DNA from 3 places in the Priestia sp. P1_B12_1 genome. Region 3 is predicted to be linked to each of the others. Evidence: riboswitches for the same ligand, from Rfam matches in the RefSeq annotation. Region 3 holds a riboswitch; each other region holds the start of a gene.
The links. Region 3 has a riboswitch for S-adenosylmethionine ahead of AC1D0Y_RS00960 (hypothetical protein). Riboswitches for the same ligand answer to the same signal wherever they lie in the genome.
Positions count from the first base shown of each region.

Region 1: another riboswitch for S-adenosylmethionine. It lies ahead of AC1D0Y_RS12390 (Na+/H+ antiporter NhaC family protein); the one in region 3 lies ahead of AC1D0Y_RS00960 (hypothetical protein).
Region 2: another riboswitch for S-adenosylmethionine. It lies ahead of AC1D0Y_RS08525 (hypothetical protein); the one in region 3 lies ahead of AC1D0Y_RS00960 (hypothetical protein).

Region 1 is NZ_JBFTZR010000003.1:274,823-285,531, reverse strand. It holds gene AC1D0Y_RS12420 (spore germination protein) at 469-2,046, shown strand; gene AC1D0Y_RS12415 (spore germination protein) at 2,050-3,177, shown strand; gene AC1D0Y_RS12410 (Ger(x)C family spore germination protein) at 3,161-4,372, shown strand; gene AC1D0Y_RS12405 (YtoQ family protein) at 4,525-4,965, opposite strand; gene AC1D0Y_RS12400 (ABC transporter ATP-binding protein) at 5,136-6,047, shown strand; gene AC1D0Y_RS12395 (ABC transporter permease) at 6,040-6,807, shown strand; SAM riboswitch class I at 6,909-7,015, shown strand; gene AC1D0Y_RS12390 (Na+/H+ antiporter NhaC family protein) at 7,101-8,411, shown strand; gene AC1D0Y_RS12385 (hypothetical protein) at 8,451-8,579, opposite strand; gene AC1D0Y_RS12380 (LacI family DNA-binding transcriptional regulator) at 8,704-9,663, shown strand; gene AC1D0Y_RS12375 (transcriptional regulator SplA domain-containing protein) at 9,749-9,997, shown strand; gene AC1D0Y_RS12370 (hypothetical protein) at 10,128-10,343, shown strand; gene splB (spore photoproduct lyase) at 10,421-10,709, shown strand, end outside.
Region 2 is NZ_JBFTZR010000002.1:600,860-611,568, reverse strand. It holds gene AC1D0Y_RS08560 (NCS2 family permease) at 1-987, shown strand, start outside; gene AC1D0Y_RS08555 (hypothetical protein) at 1,019-1,222, opposite strand; gene AC1D0Y_RS08550 (MFS transporter) at 1,388-2,557, shown strand; gene AC1D0Y_RS08545 (GNAT family N-acetyltransferase) at 2,826-3,272, opposite strand; gene AC1D0Y_RS08540 (CotG/ExsB N-terminal domain-containing protein) at 3,386-3,733, shown strand; gene AC1D0Y_RS08535 (VOC family protein) at 3,881-4,678, shown strand; gene AC1D0Y_RS08530 (M20/M25/M40 family metallo-hydrolase) at 4,697-6,310, opposite strand; gene AC1D0Y_RS08525 (hypothetical protein) at 6,777-7,019, opposite strand; SAM riboswitch class I at 7,088-7,189, opposite strand; gene AC1D0Y_RS08520 (amidohydrolase) at 7,252-8,406, opposite strand; gene AC1D0Y_RS08515 (GNAT family N-acetyltransferase) at 8,454-8,960, opposite strand; gene AC1D0Y_RS08510 (methyl-accepting chemotaxis protein) at 9,164-10,408, opposite strand; gene AC1D0Y_RS08505 (M48 family metallopeptidase) at 10,670-10,709, shown strand, end outside.
Region 3 is NZ_JBFTZR010000001.1:169,632-180,340, reverse strand. It holds gene AC1D0Y_RS00995 (metallophosphoesterase) at 1-689, shown strand, start outside; gene AC1D0Y_RS00990 (GtrA family protein) at 848-1,270, shown strand; gene AC1D0Y_RS00985 (DUF6044 family protein) at 1,308-2,993, shown strand; gene AC1D0Y_RS00980 (glycosyltransferase family 2 protein) at 3,006-3,995, shown strand; gene AC1D0Y_RS00975 (hypothetical protein) at 4,104-4,544, shown strand; gene AC1D0Y_RS00970 (GNAT family N-acetyltransferase) at 4,625-5,071, shown strand; gene AC1D0Y_RS00965 (hypothetical protein) at 5,084-5,380, opposite strand; SAM riboswitch class I at 5,502-5,603, shown strand; gene AC1D0Y_RS00960 (hypothetical protein) at 5,673-6,011, shown strand; gene AC1D0Y_RS00955 (DUF1540 domain-containing protein) at 6,112-6,270, shown strand; gene alaP (alanine permease AlaP) at 6,587-7,990, shown strand; gene AC1D0Y_RS00945 (TerD family protein) at 8,061-10,154, opposite strand; gene AC1D0Y_RS00940 (GNAT family N-acetyltransferase) at 10,399-10,709, opposite strand, start outside.

The sequences.
Region 1 (10,709 bases), on a different contig from region 3:
ATACCATTCTTTTGAGATAAGAGCGATATGAATACAATATTTCAAACATAAAGTGTAACCGACACTTCAAGCACTCGTCAACCATTTAAGGGGTTTTTTGAGCGGTGAAACTTGATTATTCTAGCATTCACCAAAACTTTGAACAGCAAACCAGCATGTTTAATCCTTCAGTAATCAGCTCTTTTTCATTTTTAAGATGGATGTTGTAATCCTTTGTATAAGAAACAAAAAGAAGAATAATACTACCTGGTAAATAAAAGAATTTATATGAAGTGAACACTGATATTTTAGGGGTGCTTATTTCTAAAATTGGTTTGATATAGACATAAATAGGGTGATTATTATGTGGAAATTAGTTGTTTCCTATCTTCCAGAATGGCCAGTTTTTATACAAGCATTTCTGGTTTTTTTCATCCCGTATATAATCTACAAATTATTAAGCGGGATTCGTAATTCAGAGGAAGAGTGATGAAAGTGAAAAAATGGAAATCAGCAGTAAAAAAAATAGGCAACCATGCGCACGAGAAGGAAAGCAAACAGGAATCTATACATCAAGATTCACCTAATCATATTACGGATCATTTAGCTTTAACACTAAAAGTAGTTAAAAATGAAATTGGTCATAACTCCGACGTTCATTTTCGAGAGTTTATTATAGGACGCACCGGCATTCAGGCAGCTATTATTTTTGTAGAGGGGCTATCAGATAAAGATCTTATTGAAAAACATATTTTGTCATCATTGATGGCTGATTTTTCAAAAGAATATCAACAGGATCAGCTTTACGTAAAGGGAAGCCTTTCAAAACAGTTTATTAAAAGCCAAGTATTATCAATTAGTGATGTAGAAGAGGTCCATCCTATTAAAGAAGTAATATCAAAAGTCTTAACAGGATCTACGGCTCTTTTAATTGACGGGTTATCACTTGCCTTAATTCTTGGTACAAGCAAAGTAAAAACAAGGACGATTGAAGAGCCCGTATCAGAAGCATTGGTGAGAGGGCCAAGAGTAGGCTTCACTGAATCGTTAAGTGATAATACTTCTTTATTAAGAGGAAGCGGAGACATTGAAAATTTATCGCTGGTGAAATTTCAAGTAGGAAAGCGTTCCAAAAAAGATTTAGTTGTTGCTTACATAAAGGAGGTTGTTAATCCAGAGCTAGTTGAAGAAGTAGAAAAACGAATTAAAAAAATTGACCTCGATAATGTACCGGAGTCAGGATATGTTGAACAACTCATTGAAGATAATTACCTTAGTCCCTTTCCTCAGGTGCAGAATACGGAGCGTCCCGATCGTGTAATTGCTGCTTTGATGGAAGGGAGAGTAGCCATTTTATTAGACGGGACGCCTTTTGCTTTAATCGCGCCTGTTACGTTTAGCATGATGTTACAGTCGCCGGAAGATTATTATGAAAGGTGGATTCCCGGTACATTCATTCGTTTTCTTCGTTATATTGCAGTGGTTCTTTCCCTTTTTACCCCGGCTTTGTATATTGCGTTTATTTCATTTCATCCAGGATTAATTCCGACTAAGTTAGCTATTTCTATTATAGGATCAAGGTCTGGGGTTCCGTTTCCCGCCCTTATCGAAGCCTTATTTATGGAACTATCGATCGAAATTTTGAGAGAAGCCGGACTCCGGTTGCCGAAACCAATTGGTCCAGCAATGGGCATTGTCGGTGGGTTAATCATTGGAGAAGCTGCGGTGCAGGCAGGAATCGTTAGCCCTATTTTGGTGATTGTAGTGGCGTTAACTGCCATTTCATCGTTTTCTATTCCGCAATATAGTGTAGGAATCACATTGCGTATTCTTCGGTTTGTAGCCATGCTTTGTGCTGCCATACTTGGATTATATGGCGTCATCTTATTTTTCCTTTTTATGATGAGCCATTTAGTGAAACTAAAAAGTTTCGGCGTACCTTATATGAGTCCAGCTGTTCCTTATCGTTTAAGTGAATGGAAAGACTTGGTAGTCCGTATGCCTCTGATGATGATGAAACGACGTCCAAAGATGATGCACACCAAAGATCCTCTGCGAAAAGGGTAGCTTATGATGAAAGGAAATGGGCTGTTAGAAATGATAAATTCAAAAGATCGTATTACGACGCCTCAAACAACTATTATTATTACCAACTTTATTCTTGGAACAGGTATTCTTACCTTGCCCCGGGCAGCTGCGGAAAAAGTGAAAACACCAGATGTTTGGCTAACTGTTATTTTAGGGGGGATAATCACCATGATAGCAGGGGTAATCATGGTGAAACTAAGTCAACGCTTCCCTGAAAAAACCTTTTATCAATACAGCCAAGAAATTGTAGGGAAATGGATAGGCAAGTTATTTAGTTTCCTCATGATAGGTTATTTTTTGGCACTTGGTGGGTTTCATGCTCGTTCATTGGCAGAGGTAACTGGATATCTATTGTTGGAAGGAACCCCAAAATGGGCTATAATCATGCCATTTATGTGGGCAAGTCTCTATCTGATAAGAGGGGGAATAAATCCAATTGCCCGTATATTTGAAATTATATTACCTATTACCGTTATTCTTTTTTTACTTGTTGCCTTTATGAGTATCAAAATATTTGAAGTGGATAATCTGCGCCCGGTACTAGGTTCAGGTATTACGCCGGTGCTAAAAGGGATAAGGACAACAGCTCTTGCGTTTACTGGGCCTGAATTCATGCTTTTAATATTGGCATTCATGAAAGAACCAAACAAAGCAGTAAAAGCTGTACTAGTTGGTACTGCGATTCCTTTGCTTCTTTATGTTATTACCGTCGTGATGGTTGTCGGAGCGTTCTCAGTGGATGGAGTGGTTACGAGAACGTGGCCTACGCTTGATTTAATAAGAAGTTATGAATTAACTGGGTTAATATTTGAACGCTTTGATTCCTTGTTGCTGGTGGTATGGATTATGCAAATGTTTACTTCTTTTAATGTTAACCATTACGCTGCTTCATTAGGACTGTCTCAGCTTTTTAAAAAAAATATCCATCCATTTATGTATGGTGTGCTTCCGGTTATTTATCTCATTTCCATGATCCCTAGAAATATCAATGATGTATTTAAATTAGGAGATATGGTTGGTAATGCTGCCCTGATTTTATTTGGCTTTTTACCCGTACTGCTTCTTATCATTTCAAAAATAAAGGGGAGAAAGTATGAGACAAGTCTCTAATCACGTACGGATCTTCTTATCGGTTTTGCTTTCTGTTTTTTTGCTTTTTCCTCTGGCGGGCTGCTGGAGTAGTCATGAAATTGAAGAACGAAGTTTAGGAGTAGGTATGGCTCTTGATAAAGCTAACAAGTCCATGACCGAAAAAGAATTTGATGAACAAGAAGAGTATCCCAAAAGGAACTTAATTACGTCAACCTACCAACTGATCACCCCGCAAGTGGCAAGTTCAACAACTGTCCAAGGAGGACCTCAGCAGAAGGCTTACGTGAATATGGCTGAAACGGGAGATTCTATTCATCAAATGACCCGTGAATTATCATTGCGAAGAGAGACTTCGATTGCCAGCCAACATCTAAAAGTAATTATTATTGGCGAGGCTCTTGCGAGAACGTATAGTTTAGGAAAATTAGTGAATGAGTTTCTTCGTGATAATGAGATTAGACCAAGCTGTCTTGTACTTATTAGTAAAGGGAGAGCTAGGGACGGGCTAGAATCGAAGACAGCAGGAGAAATCCCGGCATTTCGTTTGGCTGGAATGGTGGAAAATGCATATCGAACAACGAGAATTTTACCTCCCACGTCGCTCATTAAATTAGAGAGCAATATTGAATCAGGGACTAGTTTTCTATTGCAAAATGTATTATCGGCAAATGGGGAAATCAAATTTGCTGGTGCTGCCATAATTAAAGGGAAAACAAACAAAATGATCGGTTTTTTGAATGAAGAAGAACTAGATGGTCTGACTTGGATCACAGGAAAAGGGAAAGGCGGGCTAGTGAAAAGCTTTGATAAAAAGACCGGTCAGCTGATTGTATACGAAATAGAATCCATGAAAAGTCATATTGAACCTCATGTTAAAGGAAATAGCATCTCCTTCGATGTGCATATTGAATCCGAGGGGAGGCTATCTGAAAATTGGGTGGTCTCAGGAAATCCTTTAAAAAATCAATTTTTACAGAAGGTGCAAAAAAACTCAGAAAAAAAAGTGGAGCACCTCGTAAAAAACACGGTAGAAAAAATGCAAAAAGAATATAAAGTCGATGTGGCCGGGTTCGGAAATCAATTGAGAATTAAAAGGCCCGGAGTATGGATGAGGGTTAAAGACAATTGGGATCAAACATTTAGTGAAGTTCCAATTAACTATGATGTAAAATTAATGATTAAAGATTATGGAACGTCAGGATCAAAAAAGTGAGCAGCTAAGTACAATTTGGCTTGTTTTGATGTTGGAAATGAAAGAAACTAAAAGGAATAGCCTTAGAGCTTGCTAAAAAATATTCCCCCCAGTAAGGAGCCTGAGGGATAAATGAAGAATAAGAGCTGTCCAGAACCGACAGCTCTTATTTGCTATTCAAAAATATAAGCTAATGCTTGAAGAGCCTGTTCTGGCGTTTCGACTACAACTTGGGCTTTGTTTGACAGTTCTTTAAGCGGATGGTGCAGTTTTTCAGGGCGAACCAAAATTAGCGGTTTATCTAATGCAATGGCTGTCGCCGCATCCATTGCGCTGTTCCACTGCTTGTATTTTTCGCCAAATAAAGCAATAACCACATCAGATTTTTTAAGGAGTACTTGCGTACGTAAATTATTAATTTGAGAAGCAGCTTCATCTTTTAAGACAGCGTTAGGCTGTTTTCCTAAAATTTCTTCTCCAATGTTGTCGGACCGGTCATGGTCTGTCATGGGACCGACAAAGGTAAGGGGAAGGTTTAATTGTTCTGCTTGGTTTTTAATTTCGTCTCGCCAGTTATCGTGAATTTGCCCGGCAAGGTATACGGTTAAGTTCATTATGTAGAAGTCCTCCTCTAACTAAGATTTGTTTTATTTTATCAAATGTAAGCGGATAATACGAATGATTTGAATGGGCTGCTTTTCCAAAAATAAGGTTATAGTAGACAAATAGTTAAAAAAGAGAAACAATAGAAGGCGTATTGCTAATTAAAGAAAGGATGTACATGATGACAGAAACAGTGCTACAAGTAGATCATGTCAGTAAAGTAATTGGGAAGAAAACCATTTTGCATGATGTATCCTTATCGGTTGAGCGCGGTGAGATTTTCGGGTTGCTTGGTCCAAACGGTTCTGGAAAGACAACGCTAATTCGTACCGTCGTAGGACTCATTAAAGAAACAGAGGGAACGATTACCGTTAACGGCTTTCCTTTAAAGGAACAGTTTACATCAGCTATGAAATCAATTGGCGCAATTATTGAGAACCCTGAGTTTTATGATTATCTGACGGGCTATCAAAATTTAAAACACTTTGCGAATATGCATGAAGGGATTACATCAGAACGCTTGGATGAAGTGATTGCTTTAGTAAAGCTTGAAAACAGCATTCATGCAAAAGTGAAGACGTATTCTCTTGGGATGAGACAGCGTTTAGGAGTAGCTCAAGCTATTTTACATAAGCCTGCATTGCTTTTACTAGACGAGCCAACCAATGGTCTAGATCCAGCGGGAATGAGAGAATTTCGTACATATTTACAAACGCTTTGCAGGGAAGAAGGAATTTCAATTTTAATCGCGAGCCACTTATTAAAAGAAGTAGAAGCATTATGTGATCGCGTTGGCATTATTCAAGACGGTGAGTTAAAAGCCGTTCAAGATTTATCTCCAAATCGTCAAGATCAAGGAATGTACGTAGAATTTGAAGTGTCTGATGCGCAAAAAGCAGCGGATCTTTTATCACAACAATTTGAAGTAACGGTGAGATCACATAGTATCGACGTGGCGATTGTAAAAGAGCAAATTCCAGCTGTAAATAAAAAATTAGTGGACAGCGATATTTTAGTCTACCAAATTACCCCTGTGTATGAGACGCTTGAAGATTCGTTTATGTCCGTTACGGAAGGAGAGCACCATGCTTAAGCTAATTCAAAATGAACACATGAAATGGTTTCACAAAAGAAGTACAAAAATCACGTTTATTACAATCGGCATTTTAACTCTTTGTATGGCTCTTTTAATGAAGAAAGTAGCAAACAGTGCAGGAACAGAAGACAATATTTTGAACTTCCTGTCATTTAGTTCAGGTATGCTGATTCTCGTTCAATTTTTCGCGCTTGCTGTTGGAGGGTCAATGGTTGCAAAAGAGTTTGAAGCAGGTACCATTAAACTTCTTTTAATTCGCCCTGCTAGACGTTCAACGATTTTAGCATCCAAGTACCTAACTCTCGTTTTAATTAGCTTATATTATTTACTGAGCTATTTGCTTTTTTCATTTGTATGGGGAGCATTGTTCTTTGGCTTTACCAGTCTAGAAGGAGATGCACAGCTGCTTAAAAACATTACGCTTACGTATGACAGTGCGTATATGGAAACGTTTATGATGATGACGTTCGCATTCATGCTGTCGTCTTTATTTAGAAACAGCGCGCTTGCTTCCAGTCTAGCTATTGTCGTAAGTATCGGCGCGAAAGCTGTAACAGGACTGGTATCAGAGCTAGGTTTATGGTGGGGGAAATTTTTATTATTTGCCAACACGAACTTTGTGCAGTATATGGACGGAATGAAGCCGCTGTTTGACGGCATGACGATTCCATTTTCCATTTTCATCTTAGTTGCCCATTTTGTCTTCTTTATGGGCGTAGCTTGGGCAGCGTTTTTAAAACGAGACGTAGCTAATTGATGTGAGAATTTTTGCACTATATATTTTTCTAAAATAGCATTTGACAATTAAATAAAAAGAGATTACAGTAGTGAAAGACTATTTTTAAAACAACTATAAACTTCTTATCAAGAGAGACGGAGGGACTGGCCCTATGATGTCTCGGCAACTGGCTGTACGCAGTGCGGTGCCAAATCCAGCAGACGATGTTTCGTTTGGAAGATGAGAAGGGTAATCTTATGATACAAATAAGAGACCTCTTCTTATCAATAAGAAGAGGTCTTTTTTTATTACGTAAACAAGAGGTGTTAAGAATGGAACAACAAAAAGGAAACGGCTGGGCGCTGTTACCGCTGGGCGTCTTTTTAGTCCTGTTTGTCGGATCAGGAATTATAACGGGAGATTTTTATAAGCTTCCTGTATTAGTAGCCATTATTATTGCAGCCATTGTGGCGCTGGCTATGAATCGTAAAGATTCACTTAATGTAAAAGTGGAGCGTTTTGCTAAAGGAGCAGGGCATCCTGATATCATTATTATGGTGCTTATTTTTATTTTAGCAGGTGCTTTTTCTCAAGTTGCTAAAGGCATGGGAGCTGTTGATTCAACGGTAAACTTAGCTCTGTCTGTGCTTCCGCAAAGCTTAGTGGTAGTCGGAATCTTTGTTATTGGCGCATTCATTTCAATTTCGATGGGAACGTCAATGGGAACAATCGCTGCGCTAGGGCCTATCGCTGTAGGAATCAGTGAGCAAGCGCATGTATCCATTACATTAGCAATTGCTGCCGTTGTTGGTGGTGCAATGTTTGGAGATAATTTATCCGTAATCTCTGATACGACCATTGCAGCAGTTCGTACGCAAAAAACAAATATGTCAGATAAATTAAAAGTAAACTTTTTTATTGTCCTTCCTGCAGCGATTGTTACGGTAATTTTATTGCTTGTAATGACGCTAGGCAATACGTCATCAGTAGAAATTAAAGATTTTAGCTGGTTTAAAATCTTGCCTTATGTCGGCGTACTGGTTGCTGCCATATTTGGTGCAAACGTATTAAGTATTTTAACCGGAGGAATTGTGCTAGCCGGCGTGATTGGATTAGCTGACGGAAGCTACACGCTTTCTTCTCTTGCTAAAACTGTGACAGAAGGTATTGGCGGAATGTCAGAGTTAATTATTTTATCTCTGCTAATCGGCGGAATGGTTGAGCTTATTCGCTATAACGGCGGTATTCAGTTCTTATTGAATTTATTAACACGACGTATTCAAACAAAAAAAGGCGGCGAATTCAGCATCGCTGGACTAGTAAGTTTAACTAATTTAGCGACGGCTAATAACACGATTTCAATTATTACAGCAGGTCCGTTAGCAAAAGAAATCTCTGATAAATATTCAATTGATAATCGTAAATCAGCCAGTCTACTTGACTTGTTTTCCTGCAGCGTTCAAGGGCTTATCCCTTACGGCGCACAAATGCTTCTCGCAGCAGGATTTGCTAAAGTTTCACCGATTGAGATTATTCCATTTACATTCTACCCAATGTTAACAGCGGTTTGCGGGGTCATTGCAATTGTAATTGGATTTCCTCGTTTAAATAAAAAGTCAAAGTCATCTAAAGAAGCTGCGTAATATCAAACCCTTAAAAAGAATGTTCTTTTTAAGGGTTTTTTACTGTTTAAAAAAATCAGTCGGCTTTTCATCATCTAACTCCTTCCAAAGCGTCTCGTTCTGTTTAAGTGCATAAGCCGCTCCTCCAATTTCAATCCCGCATAATAAAATGAATAATAAAATACCCATGAAATGACCTCCTTACGTAAATGAATAAAAACACGATGGTAACGGGTTTAGCTTCTTGCTGTTTCACTTTATAATGAGAATAAAGTATGAAACGCGTTTCAGCGCAAGAGAAAAAGGTGAAAACATGACAAATATCCGAGATATCGCAAAAAAAGCTGGTGTATCTGTTTCGACTGTATCCCGGGTGCTAAATCATCATCCGTATGTAAAAGAAGAAAAACGCCGGCTGGTAGAGCAGGTTATTCACGAACTTAATTATGAACAAAACATTAATGCCGTTCACTTATCAAAAGGGAAAACAAATATGATTGCCGTCGTCTTGCCTTTTATTAATCATCCGTATTTTAGTCTGCTTTTAGAAGGAGTGGCATCTCAAGCGTTAGAAAAGCAGTATCAGCTTGTTATTTGTCAAACGAACTATGATGTAAAAAAAGAAGAAGAAGCGCTTCATATGCTGAAAACAAAGCAAGTTGATGGAGTGATTATTTGTTCTAGAGCAAGCAGCTGGAGCACGATTGAATATTATCAGCAGTACGGACCGATAGCCGTGTGCGAAAACGTACAGAATCGTTCTATTCGCTCCGTATACGTTGATCATTATGCAGCTTTTAAACAGGCGCTTATGTATTTAAAAGAAAAAGGATATACGGATATTGGCTACTGTATTGGAAGAATGACGGGTACGAATAGTCAACAGCGGCAACAAGCATACAAAGAATATGTAAAAAGAATAAATCAGCCTTATCATCCGGAATGGGTTTTTCAAGGCTGTTTGAACGTGACAGATGGTGAAAAAGTGGTGGGAAAATTAGTGCAGATGAAAAATCGGCCTCAGGCGCTTTTAGTAACAAACGATCAAGTAGCTATCGGAATAAAAGCTCAGTGCGAACAAGCGGGTATTTCAGTTCCTGGTGAGTTAGCTATCATTGGTTTTGATAATCATCCGCTTTCTTCTTATTTACAAATAACAACGATCGAACTTCCTCTTAAGGAAATGGGAGAAACGCTTTTTACATTAGTTGGAAGTAAGACTCCTCAGAAAATTGAGCTCCCTTTTCGGTTTATTGAGCGTAAAAGCGTATGAATTTTTGATGATGCCATGAGGTGTTTTTACCGGATAAAATGAGCAAAAGCGGACATCATACGAGTAAAGAAAGAAGAAAAGGATGATGATCGTGGAGAAAAAAGAATATCAAGTGGGAGATCAAGTATTTGTTATTTACCGAAATCCTCATACGGCAAACGTTGCGAATATTAATCAAGCTGAAATTGTTGAACATCCGGAAAACAAAGGTGAAAAGGCGCTGTTTTTACATGAGTCTTACCATTTGTTAGCTGAAGATGATGCTGTGTATTCAACGTATGAAGAAGCTGAAAAAATGTATAATAAGATATTTGATTATGAACAATATGACTGATGCAGAGGCTAAGACAAAAATAGTGTAGTTAAAGGTAAACACGAACTATCTATCAAAAATGGATGAATAGTTCGTGTTTTTTTATGATCATGGTGAACGCAAATTTCATGTATGTAGGTGTTTCTAGTAGTTGATTGGAGAGCAAGGCGGAGACTCCTGCGGGATAAGCGGGATAGATGAGACCCCGCAGGAGCGTAAGCGACGAGGAGGCTCATCAGCCGCCCGCGGAAAGCGAAGCCTTGCACGGAAATCAATAGCGGTGGAACAAGCAGTTCGGCTCATTTATCCCTATTGTTCGTTTTTAGATTGGATTCATTTCATTATGTTTCCATCTCTTTTTGTGTGAAAAATAATTAATTACCAAGGATAGAGTCTTTTTATTTTTCAAACGCTATTAGTATTAGAAAAAAGGAAGTGTGCATGATGATAAAACCTTTTGTACCTCAATTAGTATATATTGAGCCAGGAGCAATGGAGTACCCGCTTGGTGTTCAATTAAAAGAAAAATTTGAGAAGATGGGAATTGAGATTCGTCAAACAACTTCCCATAATCAAGTGCGTAATATACCGGGAAAAAATGATTTGCAAAAATACCGCAATGCCAAGTCGACTTTAGTAGTTGGCGTGCGTAAAACATTGAAATTTGATACATCTAAACCGTCAGCTGAATATGCAATACCATTTGCAACAGGGTGTATGGGGCACTGTCACT
Region 2 (10,709 bases), on a different contig from region 3:
ATTATCTTTATCATCCTATCGTTAACATCGTTTCGTGAAAAATTAATTGAAGCTATTCCAAACAATTTAAAGCACGCGATTAGTGCTGGTATCGGTTTATTTATTGCTTTTATCGGGCTTCGTTCAGCCGGTATTATTGTTGCAAATAAGTCAAATTTAATTGGACTTGGTGATTTGCAGTCTGAAAAAGTAGTTTTAACACTGATTGGACTTGCGATTACAATCATTTTATATACGCTAAATGTAAACGGCGCTTTATTCTTCGGTATGATTATTACGGGGTTAATTGCTTTCTTTAGAGGACAGCTTTCATTTGATAAAGGTTTGTTTGCTTCTCCTCACCTTCCAGACGGCTTAATGATTTCAAATCCTTTTGCTGCTTTTGGAGATGTTATTCATCATGATCTGTACACAGTTGTTTTTTCTTTCTTACTTGTGACGATTTTTGATACAACAGGTACAATGGTAGGCGTAGCTCAACAGGCCGGTCTTATGAAAGGTAATAAGATGCCTCGCGTACGTCAAGCATTGCTTGCTGACTCATTTGGTACAACGATTGGAGCTTTATTTGGTACAAGCCCAACAACGGCTTACGTTGAATCTTCATCTGGTGTAGCAGCAGGCGGACGCACAGGTCTAACGGGCGTGACGGTAGCCATTCTATTTATTGTTGCAGCGTTCTTTAGTCCGGTTGTAAGCTCGGTTTCTGGCGTAGCAGCTATTACTTCACCTGCATTAATTATTGTCGGAAGCTTGATGATGGGTGCTGTAGCTAAAATTAATTGGAATGACTTTGATGAAGCGTTCCCTGCCTTTTTAGTTGTTCTAGCGATGCCTCTTACATCAAGTATTGCAACAGGAATTGCGCTTGGCTTCATTTCTTATCCGTTAATGAAGCTGGTAAAAGGAAAAGGCAAACAAGTCCATCCGCTTGTGTATGTCTTTGCTGTTCTATTTCTCTATCAGCTCATCTTTTTACCGCATTAAAAAAGCTTGGAGATTTCTCTCCAAGCTTTTTTTATTGAAAGTGATTGTTATTTTCTTTTGTTTGATAAAGATAATTTTCCACATAGATTTGTTCTGCATCAGAAGCATTCTTTATTCCTTCTGCTGGATCTAACTCGATACTTCTCTTTTTAGCTATATAGTCCACTAGCGCCCCAAATCCTAGAAGACCGCCTATGATCCCAGCAAATACAATCCATATTGGCAATCGCTTCACGTCCCTTTCCTTTTAATTGTATCATCCTCAGCACAACAGGTAAATATTAACATATTTATCCATTTGTAAATAAAACGTTTTTTACCAAATATACGTAAAAAACTTCTTTGTATTTGGTATACTAAACTCACGGCATGTTCTACAGAGAAAGGGGCTTAATTGCATATGAACAAACAGCTTGGAACATTAATGTTTGTTATTTTTATGGTATTTGTCGGCTTTGGAGTGATCATCCCCATCGTACCTGAAGTTATTCGTGCCACGGGTGCAAGCACGGTCAATTTAGGAATACTAATGGCTAGCTATTCGATCGCATCTTTTATTACTGCACCTTTTTGGGGGAAGCTTTCCGATATAAAAGGCCGGCGTCCCATCTTACTTTGGGGCTTACTCGGCTTTAGCGCAAGCTTTTTTCTTTTTTCGGTGGCAGAAAACTCTCTGACTTTAATGTATACGTCCCGCATCATCGGAGGTTTGTTCGCAGGAGCTGTTATTCCTTGTGCTTTTGCATATGCTTCTGATAGTACAGATGAAGAAAACCGCACGAAAGCAATGGGACTGTTAGGAATGTCGATTGGCTTAGGCTTTATTTTTGGACCGGCATTAGGCGGCGTCCTTTCATCTTTCGGCTTGTTTTTCCCCTTCGTTATCTCTGGTATCTTGTCACTGATTATGACAGCGTTCTCATTCTTTACGTTAAAAGAATCTTTACGAAAAGAATCTGCTGATAAAGTACAGACATCGAGATGGCATGACTTCACGTCAGATTTTCAAGGAGCTATGAAGTATTTATATGTTCTTTCATTTTTAGCGACTTTTACGCTCGCTGGTTTAGAAGCTACTTTTCAATTTTTTCAAATAGCGAAAATCAATGCTACTCCTACGACAATCGGATGGATGTTTATGGCGAGCGGTTTAACTCAAGCGCTGATTCAAGGCGGTGTGCTGCAGCGATTTAAAAAAGGAAATGAAAAAAAGCTGATGGCCATTGGCTTATTGGTTTCAGCAATAGGATTTACATCTATTTTGTTATCTTCTAGTGCCGTTAATGCTACCTTATTTTTGTGCATATTTACAGCAGGTAATGCCCTTATTCGTCCTTGTGTCCTCTCATTAATTACAATGAGAACCAAAGTAGGATATGGCTCTGCTTCGGGGTTAACCGCCTCAATGGATAGCTTAGGGCGTATTTTTGGGCCTCTGCTTGGTGCATTTGCCTTTAAACTCAATATGACGCTGCCTTTTATTATTGGAGCGGTTGTCACTTTAGCTGCTTTACTGCTGATTCAGCGCCATACAGCTCTAGATTATTCTGAGCAAACACTCTCATCGTAGAGGCTGGGACAATATTATTTTAGTTGAAAGAAGATCCGAACGATGAATCGTTCGGATCTTTTTCATGGTGATAGTGAACGTAGGTTTCATGTATGTAGATACTTCTAGTGGTTGATTGGAGAGCAAGGCGGAGACTCCTGCAGGATAAGCGGAAGCGACGAGGAGGCTCAGCTCTCGCGGAAAGCGAGGTCTTGCACAGAAATCACCAGCCAATCCCTACTAGCTTATGTCGCTAATTTGTTAGTCTTTGGATTAATTTAACGATGTCTCAATCTCTTTTCATCGTTACTAACACAAGATTATCAGCAGCTGCAGTGTGTTTTATAATTGAAAACTGATGCGCTTTGTACAGCTTAATCGCAGGTGTATTTTTTTCGGCTGTAGACACCATACATTCACATTTTGAATATCTTTGAAGTACATGTGTTAAAAGACGGCTTCCTATTCCTTTTCGAAAGTAATGAGGACGCACAACAAGGCGGCAAATCGTTAATCGCTCATTTTCTATTTCAAACGACAGCACTCCTGCTAGCTTACCTTCAATCATTTCTCCGATAAACACTTCCTTGCTTTTCATAATATCTTCTTTGCTTTCTGTAAGCTGAGGAATATCTGAAAAACCAATGAGCCTTGCTTCTTCTTGATAAGCTTCTACTTGCACAGCTACTATTTGAAGAGCGATATCCACTCTTTGATGTTCGAGGATTTGAAGCATGAAAACCACTCCATTTCTTTCACAAATTTAGACAAATTCCATGTTTTCACTATATCCAAACGCCTTCCTTGTACATATTGTATTATGTACCGAATTAGCCAGGAGGTGTTTATATGCATATCACTGCTGAAAGAATTAGAGAAGCAACAGAAGCGATTGCTTCTACTGAGCTTGAAACATTTATGTACCAAGAGCCAACTGCTCTTCACAGGCGCTCTCGTCGTCGTTCTACTCGCCGTTCTACTCGTCGCACTACTCGCCGTTCTACTCGCCGTTCTACTCGTCGTTCTACTCGCCGCACTACTCGTCGTTCTACTCGCCGCACTACTCGCCGCACTACTCGCCGTTCTACTCGTCGTTCTAGCCGTCGCCGCTGTCGCTGCGGTTCACCTTGCTGCTCATATCCATGGTTTAATAAATCATTTGGATGCTGCTATAAGGGGCATGGCTGTCGTCGCTAACTAAATCTAAAGCAAGTCGAGTTTAAAACATACGCGGCTTGCTTTTTTTAAGATTTTCATTTTACATAATCATTCGTTTTACTCCTCTTGAAAAGGAAAACAACGTATAATAATGGGAAAGAATCTCTTTTAAAAGGAGGCCTATCCATGCACTTATCTTTTGATCATCTTGTTCATTTTTCACCTGACCCTATTAAAGCTCAGAAAGAACTAAACGAATACGGAATACATGTCATTAAAGGCGGCACCCATGAAAAATGGGGCACTTTTAACACGTTGGCTTATTTTAACCTCAGCTATATTGAATGGCTTGGGCTTAGAGATATCGCGTTAGCTCAAAACGTTACAGATAATGACCTTATTCAGCAGCTTGTTAACGAACATACACCGGTTGGTCATTTTGGCCGATTTGCACTTCGTACAGATGATATGGATTTGCTGATAAAAGAGCTGGAAAACAAGAACGTCACTGTAAAAGGTCCTGTAGCGGGTTCTCGCCAAACCAATGATGGAGAAAGACTTCAATGGAAAATGTGTTTTATTGAAGCTGATCACGATTCCCTGCCTCTTCCTTTTTTTATTGAATGGGGTGAACCAGAAGAAAAACGCAAGCCAAAGCTAGCAGATCTTTCTTCTCACCAAGCTGGTCAGCTGCAGCTAAAAAATATTTACTGTGCTGTACATAACCTCGAAGAATCCATCAGCAAGTGGACGAAACTGCTGGACGTTCAGTCTGGCGAAAGCTACAAAGACTCTTTGCTTGATGCACGTTGTCAAAAACTATATGTCAATGGAGGAAACCTTATTTTTTGCAGCGGAACACAAGGTGTTGTCCATGATACATTAAAAAAAGTTGGAGAGCGTCCATTTTTGGTTGAATTGGATCACGCTCTAACACCGCAACAAATTACCGTACAAGGAGCTTCTTTTAAATTCAACAAATAAACATCCGCAGGCGGATGTTTATTTCTGCGCTTCTTTTATAGCTTGATAAATGAAATGAGGCAAAATTTCAAAGGAATACTGAACGTCTAATCTTTCGGTCCATTGATGCGCATCTCTTCCCAGCGGTCCAATGTTCAGCACCGGCATCTTCAGCTCCTCTAGCTCTTCTAGCGGGATATGATACCCTTTATTCCATAGCGGCATATTGGCTACTAACGTGTTAAATGTATGAAGCGGATGCTGCAGGCTGGCATAGCTTAAATCCGAAATTCCGCCAAAATAACTTTGTTCAACTAGCTCCACTTGGAATTGCTCTTTGGCAGTTGCCTGTACGTTTGACAAAATCTCTTGTACAAAGGGATCATCATGTGAACAAACGGCCGGATAAAAAGGCGGCGTAAAAAATAAGACCATCATCGGAGCTGCTTCTTTACATAAACCAGCTAAAGAGTTTACTAAGTTAATGGTTTTATTTCTATCATCATCCTCTTGTTCCAAAAGTGCTGCTTCCATTTCTTGCACATATTTTTCGCCGTGCTGTTTGACTGCATGAGTATAAAGTTCTTCATACGTCCATACGTTCACGTCAAGAGATGAACCCTCCATTCCCGCAGCGTACTGCCTAGCGGCTTTATTATAATGTTTTTTCACATTCAAAGCCGCTTTGTCAGCCGATTTCAACAGCAGATCTGTTACTTCTTTAAGAGAGCGGTTTAACATAAATAAATTAAATAAGACAACGGCAGAATGCGGAACTTGAACTGAATACTCTTCTTTTAAATCTTTTTGTATCAGCACCGTAGGAGGCGGACTCGTTTCATCTCTTATTTTTTCGCAAAAATCAACGTTTAATTCTATTTCTTTTGTTAAATAAGAAGCTAGTAAATTAGCATTTAAACCAGCTAGCGGTTCCCCTACATGAGTTTCTTTTCCATAACACAAAAAGCTTGGCATGATTTTTCCAATTGATCCTGAGTACACATAGTTCGTTAGATCTCCAGGATAGCGGCTGAACACCGGTTCTGCATTTAGCATGAGAGAAAAATCCAGCTGATGTTTGCGGGCAAGTTCTAAAAGAACAGGCACTGCTTTTCTCATCCCAAGCGAATTTACTTCTTCATCCGGTACCGACAGCAGCAGGATGTTTCCGTCAAACTCTCCGTTGCATGCTCGTTCAACCATACTGATATGCAGGGCAATGCCTGCTTTCATGTCCATCGTTCCTCGGCCAAAAAGCCAGTCTCCTTTTATCATATCTTTTTGTACGTGCGCCGGAACTTGTTCCATATGGTTATAAAAAGTACTCGTTAATGTATCAGCGTGAAAAGCATCCTTTTTCCACTGTCCATAATCTTGTACATCCACTACATCGTAATGACTTACGAGTACAACTGTTTTATTCGTATTTTTCCCTTGAACAAAAGCTGTGACAATCGATCGTCCGTCTCCTGTTGAATGAAGCTCGACTTGCTCGTTTTTTTGAAAGTAAGGCAGCTTCAATAAATACGACGCTATCGATTCAGCCATTTCAACTTCTGCCATCGTTCCTGTCACGCTAGGTATAGAAACCAATTCGCTTACAAGTTTTTTTAACTGTTCTTTTGTTTGATACAAAGATGTTTTGTTCGACATACCCTTCATCTCTTTCCTTTTTCTAAATTTTCTATCAAACAAAACCATTCGTCAATCCCTTTGACAGAGACCCTTTCATTCTATCCCTATGTATCATAGTATGGCGCTGCCTTTACACACATGATAAAAAAAGAGTGCGCGGCTAGGGATAGCACCGCACACTCTTTTTTTACTTTTGGTCATCTTCTAAAAAGTCTAGGATACGATCAATAAGCTGTTCGCTTCCTGCATCGTTTCCGTGTTCAAGAGACATTTCCATTTCAATGCTCCTTTCATAAAATATTCTTGTTTTATAACATACCACAATTCATTTCGAATGTAACCTTTAATTTGTGTAAAAATTTCGACAATTTATGATTAATTTTAAAACCTAGTGAGTATTGATTATACCCACCAGATTCTTTGCTTGTCAAAAACCATGCTTTCTATTTAAAAACACTTAAAAAATAGAGGCGCGAGCAGACTTCTATAAAAGACAGCCTACTCGCTCAAGCTTGGAACAGCATGATGAATAAATTTCTAGTTCATTTGCTTTTTGTACATCTTTAATATCTATGCCTACAGCATATGTACGAACATGGTTTTCGACCACAATTTCATAAAATGTTTCTAACTCACGATAAGCTACTTGATAATGCTTTCCTAATAATTTCACTGCTTCCTTTAATGCTTTCTCTCCTGTATGTGCTGCAACTGCTGTATGACCCATAAAACCCTCTCCTTTTAGAAAAATAAAAAAAACTCATTTTGCTTTGATGCAAAATGAGTTTTTCACCCGTTTTATCACCCAAAGCACATGCTTTGCTGGTAGGAGCACCTTACATTCGTAGGTTGCTGTGGAGTCAAAGAGCCAGATCTCTCGTCCACTCGTGATAACTTTTTAATTTAAAATTTATTTTATCAAACAATTCCATCCGCGTAAATAGAAAAATAAAAATATTTTAATTTTTTCGGTAATGGAATGAATTCAAAAAATGAAAGCTTAGATTAGCAAAATAAGAAGCTGCTACAAGTAATGCTTCTTCATTTAATGAAAAAGAAGGATGGTGCCATTCATATTCTCCAGCTGTACCCATCCATACAAAAAATCCTGGTACATGCTGCTGATATACGGCAAAGTCTTCTCCTCCAGGCGATTGTTCAGCTTCTACGACTTGGTAACTAAGATCCTCTGCCGCTTTAGTAGCCAGTTTTTCCAGCGTATCATCATTGTTGACTACAGGAAGATATGGATACCATTTAACGTCTACTGAAGCCCCGAAAGCTGCCCCAATCCCTTCAGCAGTTCGTTTCATAAGAGCCGGTATTTTTTCTCTCGCTTCTTCTTGAAAGGTACGCACCGTTCCTTCAAGCGTTACTTTGTCAGGAATGACGTTCCACGAGCTCCCTCCATGGATTTGAGTTATGCTGACAACAACATTTTGAAAGGGGCTGAGATTACGGCTGACAATGGTTTGTAAACTAGTAACAATTTGACCAGCAGCAGCAATCGGATCTATTGTTTTTTCAGGAATACCCGCGTGACCTCCTACTCCTTTGACGTCAATTTCAAAACGATCAACACTTGCCATTAAAGGTCCCGGTTTGATACCAATGGTTCCTACAGGAAGATCCGGTTTGTTATGCATCCCAAATATCGCTTCCACTCCTTCGAGCACACCTTTTTCAACTAGCATTTTTGCCCCAGAAGCCGTTTCTTCAGCTGGCTGAAAGATAAATCGAACCGTGCCGCAAAGCTCCTGCTGACGCTCTTTAAGAAGGATAGCTGCTCCGATTATAGAAGCCGTATGAAAATCATGGCCGCACGCGTGCATAACACCGTTCACTTCAGAAGCAAATGGCAGATTGGTTTTTTCTTCAATTGGCAGCGCATCAATATCAGCTCGAATAGCGATAGTAGGTCCCGGCTTTCCTCCTACAATTTCTGCTACTGCTCCTACGTCTAATTGGAATGTATCCGCTGTAGAAATATCATAGTGCTTTAACCACTTTTTAATACGTTTAGTTGTTTCATATTCTTTCATTGAAAGCTCTGGAAACCGATGCAGCTCACGGCGTATGTCTATTAACTCGTTTAGTAGTAATTGATCTGTCATATTTATCACTCTTTCACATTTCTTAATTTGGATCACTTCTTTATCTTTTACGACAAAAAGTGTACCTTATTGAATTTTTTATAAAGAAATACGGTCGTATAACCTTCTGCAAGGTGCTTTTCTTTATCTTGAACATATCCTTTTCGTTCATACATCTCAACTAACCAAGGATGTTCTTTTGCTGTTCCTAAAGACACACCTGGTGATTTAAACATATTTTTTATTATCTCTTCCTCTACTAGATGCAGCAGCTTAGATCCAACGCCTTTCCTGGCAAACGACGGGTCTACTGCAAACCACCAAAGATGCGGAACTGCAAACGGACCTGGATGTTCTCCCCAAGGCATTCGTATAGACACAGTTGCAGCGATTCTTTTATCTTCTTCATATACATAGCAAAGGTTTTGAGAAATATTTTTCTTAACGAGGGCAAGATCAGCAGTAGCTGCTAAGAAAGGAATGCCTAGCTCTCGAATAGGCTTATATGCTTGCAGAGTTAAGTTCAATAAGCTATCTGCGTCGTCATTTGTTGCCAAACGGAATTCATTTTTCATCTCTTCGTCTCCTTATGTAGTGCTTAAATATTTTATTTAACTTATAAGTTTACTAAGAATTAAAAAAGACAGACTGCCGCCTTGCCTCACTATACAGCTGCTTTTATAACGTGTCAATTCTATTTATCGTTTTCTATAAAGGGTATAAATAAAACAAATACACGCAGTTTTCTGCGCGTATTTGTTACATATCAAGACAAATTTTAGGACTCACTTACCGTAGCTTTTAAATTAGCTGCCAACACTACAAGTTCTTCTATAGATGCTAATTCCTCCTGTGAAGCCGCGGCTACTTCTTCAGCATAAGCAGCTGCTTGTTTGGCAACCTCTGAAAGCCCCATGACAGACTCCATTACCTTGAACGAATACCCATCAATCTCTCCTGTTGCCCTTGTCATTTTGTTCATTTGTTCTTGAGCAGCAAAGACATCTTCCATGATTGTGGAAAATTGTTCAGTTACATCTTCGACAGTGGCAATCCCAAGTGTGACTTCTTCTGTATTGACTTCCATGTTTTGATAAGCCTGCTTTGCCTGCGCTTCAATTTCTTTTAACAGATGACTGATTTGTATAGCGGACGTTTTAGATTCTTCCGCTAGCTTACGTACTTCCCCTGCTACTACAGCAAAACCTTTTCCATGTTCCCCAGCTCTTGCAGCTTCAATAGCAGCATTAAGTGCAAGAAGGTTTGTTTGTTCAGCAATTCTTGTAATCGTGTCAATAATTCGTCCAATCTCTGTAGAACGATCTTCGAGTCCCTTTACTTCACTGGTGGATATCTTAACTGATTCATAGATTTTATTCATTTGATTCGTCACCTCTTTCACCGAAACATTGCCAGTGGAAGCATGTTCAGAGGCTCTGTTCATCGATTGTTGTACCTTTGAAGAATGATCAGTCATTTTCTGAAGCAGCTTAGCCATATCCACCATAGCTTGCTCGGTTTCAACCACATTTAGCAACTGCTTATCAGAACCCGCAGCAATTTCTTGAATAGACATCGTAACTTCTGTCACAGCTGTTTTTGTTTCCTCCATGCTTGCAAGCAATTGCTCTGAGGAGTGACTGACCGTGTTCTTTGTTTTACTTATTTTCTGACGCAGCATTCTCATGTGAGTCATCATTTCATTAAATGAAGATATGAGTGTACTAATCTCATTTTTCCCTTTCAAAGGAACAACATCTACAGATAAATCACCGTTTGAAATCCCTTTCATTGTTTTTGATAAATTTTCAACCGCAATTATGTAGCGACGTATGATAAAATAGAACACGGTAGTTGTAAAAGAAACAAACAGAAATGTAATCACTAGCGTAATCGAAGCTGCTTGCTCTTGTTTCACAATAAGATAATAATTTGTTACTTCAATTACAGTAGATGTTATGGCCACCATGGCTGCAATCATACATAGCATTTTCATGCGTAAACTTTGAAAAACTTTTTTCATTTTTTCATCCCCTATACAATCTAAAGACATAGAATGTCTAATCTATATTAGTAGTATCGGCATATTTTTATATTTTTTTGTAAAAACTAAAGAAGAATTGAAACAATTATTATTGGCGCTTTTCCACTAAACATTGGAATACATATCATTCTGCAAGGCGCTGCAACAGCAGTTGATAACTGTCTGATTATTCTTTCATTTGACCAAACTCTACCTTTGCTTATAAAATGAAGATTTGTAGAAAGGAGTACGAAAAATTTTATGTATACGTATCAAACAGGCAATCAAACAATTGACTACA
Region 3 (10,709 bases):
GATGGGGGATAGAAGTGAATGAACAGCTTCTTTACAATACGTTAAAACCTTATCCGCAAGTCATTACATTTTCTGGTCATACCCACCATCCGTTGGACGATCCTCGTACTATTTTTCAAAGAGATTTTACATCTCTTGCAACGTCTTCTGTTCGGTATATATGGCCTGGTGCCGGATATTTACAAGGTGAACTTCCTCCTGGCTACCGAGATGTGAGTCAAGGTCTTCTTGTAGAGGTTTATAATCGAAAAGTAGTCGTTAAAAGGCGGGATTTTCACGCAAATAAGTGGACGGGAGAAGCGTGGGAAATTAACATACCTGCAGATGCAAAAAAGTTTCACTACACGAATGAACGAGATTTAGTAAAACCGATTTTTCTTCCAAGCTCTACTATTTCTGTTATACAAGAAAAAGCTTCATCAAATCAGCTTTATATCCAGTTTACGCAAGCTGTGGATAATCTGATGGTTCACTCTTATCGCATTACCGTCAAAAATAAAGAAACTGGAGAAGTGGTCAAAACATATAATGCATTTTCTCAATATTACAGCGATCCTGTTCCGGATGTTCTAAGTCTTCCATTATCGGGTTTGGAGCCCCATACTGCGTATCAAATAGAAGTAGCGGCAGTGGATGCGTTTGACAATCAAAGCGACCAAAAATTAATCATTGAAGGCTCTACTAAATAGCTAAAAGAATCCCGATTTTTATTGATTCTTTTAGCTTTTTTTCATCTGTTTTTAATGTTATTTTCATTAGATTTTTAAGTGGAGTTGCTACACTGAAACTGTATTTAAAGTCATAATATGTAATTTTCATGAAAGTATTAAAATCAAAAGGAGTTTGTATGAAAGGATCTTTTGTACGTTTTTTAGTAGTAGGGCTGGTCAATACAGCAGTAGGTCTTTCCATTATGTATGTGCTGCTTCATATGTTTCATCACTACTGGGCAGCAACGTTTATCGGAAACGCAGCAGGAGCAGTCGTCAGCTACGTGTTAAATCGAATATTTACGTTTAAAAGCGGAGTTCATTTATCTACAAGCATACTGCGTTTTATTTTGGTTATTGGCGTTTGCTACGGCTTGTCTTACTATATTGGACTGCAGTTCTCCAGCTGGTTGTTGCATCAACTTCCTGCTGCTGTGCATCCGTTCAAAAAAGATGTCGGTATATTAATCGGAACAGGTCTGTATACGCTTTTAAATTATACGGGTCAAAAATACTTTGTATTTAATGCAAAAAAAGAAGCAGTCGTTGTACACGATTAACTTTTAGTAATTATGAAATGGAAATAGGTGTTAACAGATGAAGAAAGAAACAGCTATGAATAAAGAAAAAACATTGCTTATTATCGCTTTCCTTTTACTGCTTGCGTATGTATCCCCTATGTTTTTGCTCGGGGAAAACTCACATATACGCGTGCATGACAATTTAGACTCAAATATTACGTGGTATAAAGTTCTGCATCGAAGCGGAGAGCTGTTTGGCTCCAGTCATGCCGTATTGCCTCAAATCATTAACGGATTGCCGAGGAATACGTTTGGAACAGAATTCAGCGGTATTCAGTGGCTGTATGGTTTGTTTCCTACCATGCTGGCGTACAGCCTCAGCCAAACGATTACGCGTGTATTTGCTTTAATTGGAATGTATTTATTATTAAAAAAGCACTTCATTAAAAGCGAGGATGCTTATGCGATTCGAGTGCTTGTATCACTTGCTTTTGCACTTACGCCTTTTTGGCCTTCGGGCATGCTGAGTACATTAGGACAGCCGCTGGCGCTGTGGGCATTTTTAACCATTCGAAACCGCGAAGGAACGTGGAAGGAATGGCTTACACTTTTACTGCTTCCGTTTTACTCGAGCTTTGTGCTAGGATTTTTCTTCTTTTTAGCGGCGATGGGGCTGCTATGGCTAAGAGATGCGGTGAAAAAACGAACGTGGAATATTCCTTTTTTAAACAGTATTGCAGCGATGACCGCTGTCTTTCTGCTCATTGAATACCGGCTTGTTGATTCTCTTTTATTTCCAGAGGCCCCGACGAGTCGAAATGAATTTTTAAGCTCTACTCTAAGCTTTGGACATTCCGTTCGCCTTGCTTTTAAGAACTACACGCTTGGGCATACGCATGTAATGACGCTTCATACTTTTGTCATTTTGCCGCTTTCTTTTATTGTACTGTGGATTGTTGCTCGGAATCAGAAAGGAAAGCTTGAAAAAACGTTTTTGCAGTTATTTATTCTTAATCTACTACTGTCGATTTGGTATGCGTTTTGGTTTTATAAAGGATGGGAGCCGCTAAAAGAAAAATATCAGCTTTTTAATACATTTAACTTTGCTAGATTTCATTTTTTACGCCCGCTCATTATTTATTTGATGTTTGCCGTTGGGGGCTATGTTTTATGGAAAAGGGGCAAGGCGTGGAAAAAGTTTGTGTGGGTGTGTTTGGTTTTACAGCTGCTTGTGTTGTTTATAGCGAATCCTGAACTTTATTATCGCTACAATCACGAGCCGTCAGTCAAAGAATTTTATGCTGTCCATCAATTCGATGAAATCAGCAGATATATAGGGAAACCTCAATCATCTTATCGGGTAGCAAGCATTGGGCTTCATCCATCAATTGCTCAGTATAACGGCTTTTATACGCTAGATACGTATAACAACTTCTATCCGTTAACGTATAAACATGAGTTTCGCAAAATCATTGCCAAAGAGCTTGATAAAAATAAAAAGTTAGAAAGTTACTATGATCACTGGGGCAACCGCTGCTATGTGTTTGTTAGCGAGCTAGGGAAAAAATATGATTACCGAAAAGACTCAACGAAAAAAATCCGTCATTTGCAGCTTAATATCAGCCAATTTAAAAAAATGGGCGGTCGCTATATCTTTTCAGCTGTGCCAATCGAAAATGCTGAAAGTGACGGTTTGCACTTTTTAAAAGCGTTTAACGATAAACAGTCCGCTTGGAAAGTGTATGTATATGAAGCAAAGTAAGGGGGCAATAACATGAACAGACCTATTTTAACAATTGTTGTTCCATGTTACAACGAAGAAGAAGTATTCACAGAAACATCTTTTCAATTAACTACTGTAATAAAAGAACTGATAAATGAACGTCTTGTATCAAGTGAAAGTACCATTTTATTTGTAGACGATGGAAGCAAAGACAGCACGTGGTCGCTTATTGAAAAAGAAAGCTGCAGCAATTTGTTTGTAAAAGGGTTAAAGCTAGCGCGGAATGTAGGACATCAAAATGCTTTGCTGGCAGGACTAGAAGCAGCCCATAAGCAATCTGACTGCGTCATTTCCATTGACGCAGATTTGCAAGATGATATCAGCGTTATTCGTACTTTTGTAGAGAAATATTGGCTCGGGTATGAAGTCGTATATGGTGTTCGAGACAGCAGAGAAACCGATACATTTTTTAAACGAACCACGGCAGTAGGGTTTTACCGTTTTATGAATAGGCTAGGAATTCAGCTCGTTCAAAATCACGCCGATTTTCGTCTCATGAGCAAACGTGCTCTTGGTGAACTTATGAAATATAAAGAAGGCAACGTCTTTTTACGAGGCCTTGTACCATTAGTAGGATTTCGCTCCACGGAAGTCACATATGACCGCAAAGAACGGACAGCGGGCGAATCAAAATATCCCCTAAAGAAAATGCTTGCTTTTGCATTCGACGGGATTACATCTTTTAGCGTAGCGCCGATACGCTTATTGACGCTGCTTGGAGGAGCTTCTTTTCTCTTTAGTATTGCGTTTGGTATTTATGCGCTGCTTCAAAAATATTTAGATCATACGCAAATCGGCTGGACGTCTCTTATTTTATCGATTTGGCTTGTAGGCGGCCTGCAGCTAATGGGAATGGGTCTTGTGGGAGAATATATTGGCAAGATTTTTAACGAAGTGAAACAGCGTCCTAAATATGCGATTGAAAGAGATTTATATACAAAACACTCATTAGACAAACAAAAAGATTTGCTTATGCATTAATTTAAGAAGCTTCTCCTAAATGGAGAGGCTTTTTTGTTAAAGCGTTTATCATAATTTTTAAGTGAACAGGAAATGCTACTACTAAAATTTCTAAGGAGATCAGAATCTATGAAAAGACTATTTTATACAGTCAGCACTTTTTGTTTTGTTTGGCTTGCTTTTGCAGCCATTCATGTCAGCGCTCTTTCGATTGAGAAGCTTCCAATGAAGAAATCATCTGAACAATGGTCGGTTGAACTCACAAAAGCGAGCATGACGGGAGATAATCAGCTAAAGTGGAAAAATAACGTCTATCATACATATGGATTAACCGTTGAAAACATTGGAAAAGACGTAGAGCGCGTGCAGGTCCAAGCTTTTCGGCACGAAGGAAAAAATAAGGCGAAATACAGCTTGTTTTCTCCTATTGAACGGTCTAACTTAAGCAAAAGCGGTCAGCGTTTTCGCTATGCGAATTTTGCAGTTCCTGGAAAAGCGGCAGGTTTAGACATTATGATTAACTGGACGGACGAACAAGGTAGTCATCAAGAGCATTTTGAATTTAAATAAAAGTCTTCGCTTAGGCGAAGACTTTTTTTGCAGGAATTTATCCTCGTATGTGGAAAACGAACACGAAAGGAGAGATCGTAATGATTGCAAAAGCTACTGAAGAAGAAATACAAGAAATTCGGAAAAAATCTGCTGATGCGCTGTTTGAAGGAACAATGAAGCAGTTTCATCCGTCAGCAGAGCGCGTAAATGAACTAGTTGGTAGTGCCCTTGAAAAAGGCTGTTATTATTTAGTTTCAAGACAAGAAAATAAACTCGCAGGCTGGGTTCTTATCGGCCCATCTGCCGACTTCTTTTCAAAAGAAGAAATTGGCTTTATCTACGAATTATATGTTGTACCGGAATACCGCGGGCAAGGTCTAGCCAAGCCATTAATGCAAAAAGCAATTGATGAATTGTCTATCAAAGGATACCCTGAAATCAGACTCAGCGTTCATGCTGGGAATTTTGCACAGCATGTGTATCGTGAACTTGGCTTTGTAGATAAACAAATATCAATGAGCTTCCAAGTGGCAAAACGTCCGTAACGTTGATGAATGTCAGCGAGTCCATAAAACATAAGATGTTATACATGCGATGAGGTTCGGTAATGAAAGTAAAAGTAAATAAGTAGCCCAAACGGAACCTTTATCTAGTACTTCAACGGCTCCTCCACCTGTATTGTCTGAGGAGGGGGGATCTTCAAGCGCGTTCATAATCAAAGCCGCCGCTGCTAAAATAATCCCTCCAATACTTCCGGTTGTTTTGACAATTGCAATATGGAAAGTAGATGAAAAAGCAATAGTAAGAAGCAGCAGCAGGCTTCCCAAAAAAGCAGATAACAGATATCGTTTCATGTGCTCACCATCCTTTATGAAAGCATACCATATTTTACTTCTTTTTTCTTTTTATTGAAAAGCTATTGACATAACCTACAAAACATATTAGAATAGTCAGAAATAATTTAAAAACGAAATATTCTTATCTAGAGAGGTGGAGGGACTGGCCCTTTGAAGCCTCAGCAACCACAATTATTGAATGGTGCTAATTCCAGCATAGCCTAGCTCTGACAGATAAGGAGAGGAATCTTTTTCTATGATGAAACCCTCTTCTTAGGAAGAAAAATTTCGTGTAGAAAAGGTGATGACATTGAACAATAGACAAACAGCGTTAAGCACTGATGATTATTTAGATCTATACTTATTAGCCAAAGAAATAAAAGACGAAACGTGGCAACAGGAAATTTTAGCTGCGCTAAAAACGCAGCAAAATCGTTCATTTGAAGACAAACAATCCGCCCTCGTTCAAGAGATATGGGAAGATTTTAAACAGTTAAATGAAGATATTTCTTTTACGTATCGCTTGATTCAAGAAGAGCCAACTAACGAACAATTTCAGGCTAAATTAAGCCGCTTGAGAGAACGGCGGATCACGCTGAGCCGTGAGTTATATTTAGCTAAAAAACAGTATGTTGAACACACGCAATAAAAAGATCCGCTTGAGAAACAAGCTGTTTTTTTGCGTGTGAATGTTAGAAGCGCCATATTTCGGGTAGTAAATAGATAAGACAAGCAAAGGAGGGATAACAGTGGCCCAAGGTGTATTATGTGAAGTGAATGAGTGCATGTATTGGAAATCGGGGAACAAATGCAGTGCAGAGTCCATTTACGTTGTGAGTCCTGAAAGTAGTCACCATGTTTCTGATATGGAAGAACCTGGCTGTAAAACTTTTGAACCCGCGAGATAAATGCTAGTTTTTATAAAAAAGCATAAAATGAACGATGCGCTGACGGAGTTGAGTCGGCGTTTTTCTATTTTTTGAAAATACTATTACTTAAGTGCAATAATAAATACATAGTAAAAAAGCAGTGCCTATGTCTAATTGTGCGTTTAAACAAAATGATAAGATAATTTTTTTGTTTTTCGACAAAAGAAAAGTGAGAGAAAGGTGATAAAATACAAATATACAGCCTAGCTGTCTTTTAGCACAAACTTATATGAAAGCGCTAACAAAAAGGCTGTGTTCATCTCGTTTTGACAGATTGGAAAAAGGGGAGACGTTTATGCAGGGGAAAACTCAGGGGAAAGAATTGAAACGCGGGTTAGAAGAAAGGCATGTGACGCTGATGTCCTTAGGAGCAGCCATAGGGGTAGGGCTGTTTCTTGGATCTGCATCTGCTATTAAATTAGCAGGGCCAGGAATATTATTGGCGTACGGATTTAGCGGAATGATTATGTTTTTTATTATGAGAGCACTTGGAGAAATGGCGATTCAAAAACCTGTTGCAGGTTCATTCAGCAAGTACGCACGCGACTATTTAGGGCCGCTTGCTGGTTATTTAACAGGTTGGAACTACTGGTTTTTATGGGTTGTAACATGTATGGCTGAAATTACAGCCGTTGGTATTTATATGGGATATTGGTATCCAGATGTACCAAACTGGATTTGGGCGTTATCGGCGCTTGTCATCATGACAACGGTTAACTTCTTAGCTGTTAAGGCATATGGTGAACTGGAATTTTGGTTTGCACTTATTAAAATTTTAGCGATTGTGTTAATGATTGCCGTTGGATTATTAATGATTGTGTTTGGAATCGGCAACGGCGGCGTTGCGACTGGTATTAAAAATTTGTGGGACAACGGCGGACTGTTCCCGAACGGATTCAAAGGTATTTTGCTGTCGCTGCAAATGGTCATGTTTGCGTATTTAGGAATTGAAATGATCGGCGTTACCGCGGGAGAAGTGAAAAATCCGGAAAAATCTCTAGCAAGAGCGATTGATTCTGTCTTTTGGCGTATTCTGATTTTCTACGTCGGTGCGTTATTTGTCATTATGTCGATTTATCCGTGGCAAGAGATTGGTTCACAGGGAAGCCCGTTTGTATTAACATTTGAAAAAATCGGCATTCCAGCGGCGGCTGGTATCATTAACTTTGTTGTACTAACAGCAGCTCTTTCTTCTTGTAACAGCGGTATTTTTAGTACAGGCCGTATGCTGTTTAACTTAGCAGAACACGGAGAAGCGCCAAAAGGATACGGCCAGCTTACAAAAGGCGGCGTACCGGGAAAAGCTGTTTTAGCATCAGCGGGTGCGCTATTAGTCGGAGTAGCGTTAAACTACATTGTGCCTGCCAAGGTATTTACGTGGGTAACAAGCATTGCAACATTCGGTGCGATTTGGACATGGGGAATTATTTTGCTTTCTCAAATTAAGTATCGCAAAACGTTAAAAACAGGTGAAGAGGCAAAGCTGAAATATAAAATGCCTTTATTTCCATTAACATCTTATGTGTCACTTGCATTCCTAGCGCTGGTGGTGGTTCTCATGGCATATAATCCAGATACAAGAATTGCAGTTGTCATCGGACCATTATGGTTTATCGGTCTTATTATCGCGTACTATGCAAAAGGATTCCACAAACGAAGTCAAGGTTCAGCTGGGACTGAGCAAAAGCTAGTGAAATAAAAGAAAAGACCTCTTTCTTGGAAAGAGGTCTTTTCTTTTATTTTATTTGTTCTTAATTTCCTATAAATAATTAGTTTAGGTAGGTTTCAATAATTGTTTCAATATCATAAGGAGTAATACCTTCATCAAGCGAATAAATAGTGTCAGCTTTTTGTTTGTCATAGACAAGTGTTCCTCTAGCTTGTGCGTGAAATGAAAAAAGATCATAAAGCGTTGGCTTCAAAAGCTTTGTCATGGCTTTTCCCATAAGAGAGACAGATCCATTGTTTTGTTCAAGATTATTTTGAAATTCAACATGATGATGCAGTGAAATATCCGTCCAGATTAATTTTCGCTCTTGTAAATCAAAAATTAAAGGGATGGAAATGGTGGAATCACTAGCAAGATCTACTTTATTTTGTACGGTAGAAGGTTCGAATATTTCGCCGGACTCTACGTGCTGTCTCATCATCCATCCTCCAAAGCATTCAGGGAGCATAACAAAAGGTTGAATGGAAAATGAATAAACGTTCATTAATACATAACGGCCGCCTTTTTTTAGAACAGTAGGGATATGCAAGTCAATAAATTCACATGCTCCCTTAGGGGCAGATGTAATATCTCCGCTGTGGAAAGCTTTGAAGCTTTTTGAAGATAAGTTTGTATAGGAAATATGCTCTTTATACAGCCAGTTTTCATCGTAAATTCCGGCAGATAAATCAATATCTACATTACCAGTGTGTTCACCATTTACAAAGCCTTCTTTCCACCAAATGAAAAAACGAAGCGTGTCGCCTTCAGGTATTGTTAATTTACTGCCGCGGCTAATCGTTTTTAACGTTTTACTGCTTGAACGCTGTGAAAATGGTATAGTTTGTTCATGCAAACGTTCATCAACCCATACATTTCCAAGAGGTGGCAGCTTGGCAAAACGGTCATGTAAAGCATCTTTGCATGCATTTATTACACCTTCACAAAGATCCTTACGAAGAGAAGGTAAGGGATTATCAAGCGCCATTACTTTGGACACATTCCCTTTAGGAAACACTACGCGCATATCTTGTTTATGATGTCGATGCTTCATATGAGAATAGAGCTGAAGCAGTACTGGCGTAGAGACATGATGAGCGACCGTTGCAAATGCTGTAATAATAGAAGCTGCTTCTTGTTCCCCAGTAGATAAGCGCAGTAAATGGTCAATTCGTCTAGCAAAGTCACCTGGACGTTTTTCTAAAAGTGAAACTGCTTTTGAGACGTCTTTTTGCTCGAGTGCTTTCTCTACTTTACTATAGAAGGTCAATGGTTTTTTATGATTTCGAACAGCATCGAATCCTTTAGCAGCGCGAGGAAATCGATGTTTGTATTCCCCAGGATGTAAAATTTCACCTAAACGAATCCACTTTACTTTATAGCGAAACATATCTTCTTCTATGTTTGAAGTGCTTTCTAGCAGCTGCAACAAGCTTCGACGCTCAAAACGACTAAACTTCTTAAATAAAGTGGGTGATGAAAGGCTAATATCTCCATCAGATAAAGCGGTTGCCAAACGTAAAACGTCTGTTGCTGTTTTAAAATAAGAAGACAAGACATCAATAGGTAGTTTTTTTGTTTTAATTAAAACTGAGCTAACAAATGCACCATTTTCTTTTTGAGGAATGACTTCTGGAAGTAGGTCTAATGCATGTAAATGGACAAGCGACCATTCAATGTCTGCTCGATCCGTTTGCGATAATGAGGTATTGGCACCAATTAATTGACTCATCATAAGGCCGAATTCTTCATCTGTTCCGAGGTCAATAATCCGCAAATCTGTAGTATCTAACAGTGGTAAAACATCTTGTTTTTCACTGTTTGGTAAAATCCCACTCAGATAGTGAACCACGGCATTTATGTATAGTTCTGCTTCCGACGCTTGCATGACTTCGTTTGGAAAGTTAGGATACATCGGTTTATATTTGACATGAGCGCCAACAAGTCTTTTTAAAGATAAGAGAAGCTGCTCATAAAAAGACATAAATTCGTAGAACGAAAGAGTGAGTAACCGATCAATTAAAGAAGCTGAAGCTGTAAATCCTAATGCCTCAATGTTTTTTAACATGGAAGCTACATAAGCAGGAGCTAATATATCTGATCCTTGATTTATAATTACTTTAGATTGTCTTCTTAAAAAAATATCGTTTTTCATTCAAACACCACCATGTATGATTTGCACAGAAAAAGCCAGGCGCTGTGCTTCCTGACTTTGAATATATGTATAGTTAGGTTAATGGATTGTTAATGGATTAAGGAAAGGGATACCTCTAAATTCTAAGAGTTGGATGAGAAGGAAGAAGTATCATAGCCTTAATCTTTGAATATTGTACCATCATATTGAAAAGATGTAAAATAATAATAGTTTAGTAGGGCAGGAAGTTTTTTGTCTTTTTTACCTATCGAATTCTCCCAATTTTAAACCCATTATCAATTTGATGAAAGCCGGCTTTTGGATAGTAGTTCATAGCAGAAGGAGCTGAAAGTAAAATCAGCGCGGTTTCTTCGCCGATTTCTGATTGAACATGTTTGATGAGCTGTGTACCGATTCCTTGCTTTTGATAGTCTTTTACAACAGCTAAATCCGATAAATAGCAGCAGTAGCTAAAATCTGTTAACGCTCTGGCTATGCCAATAAGTTCGCTGTCGTTCCAAGCGGTAATAGTAAGAGAAGCGTGATCAAGCATTCTTTGAATACGATCAAGATTTT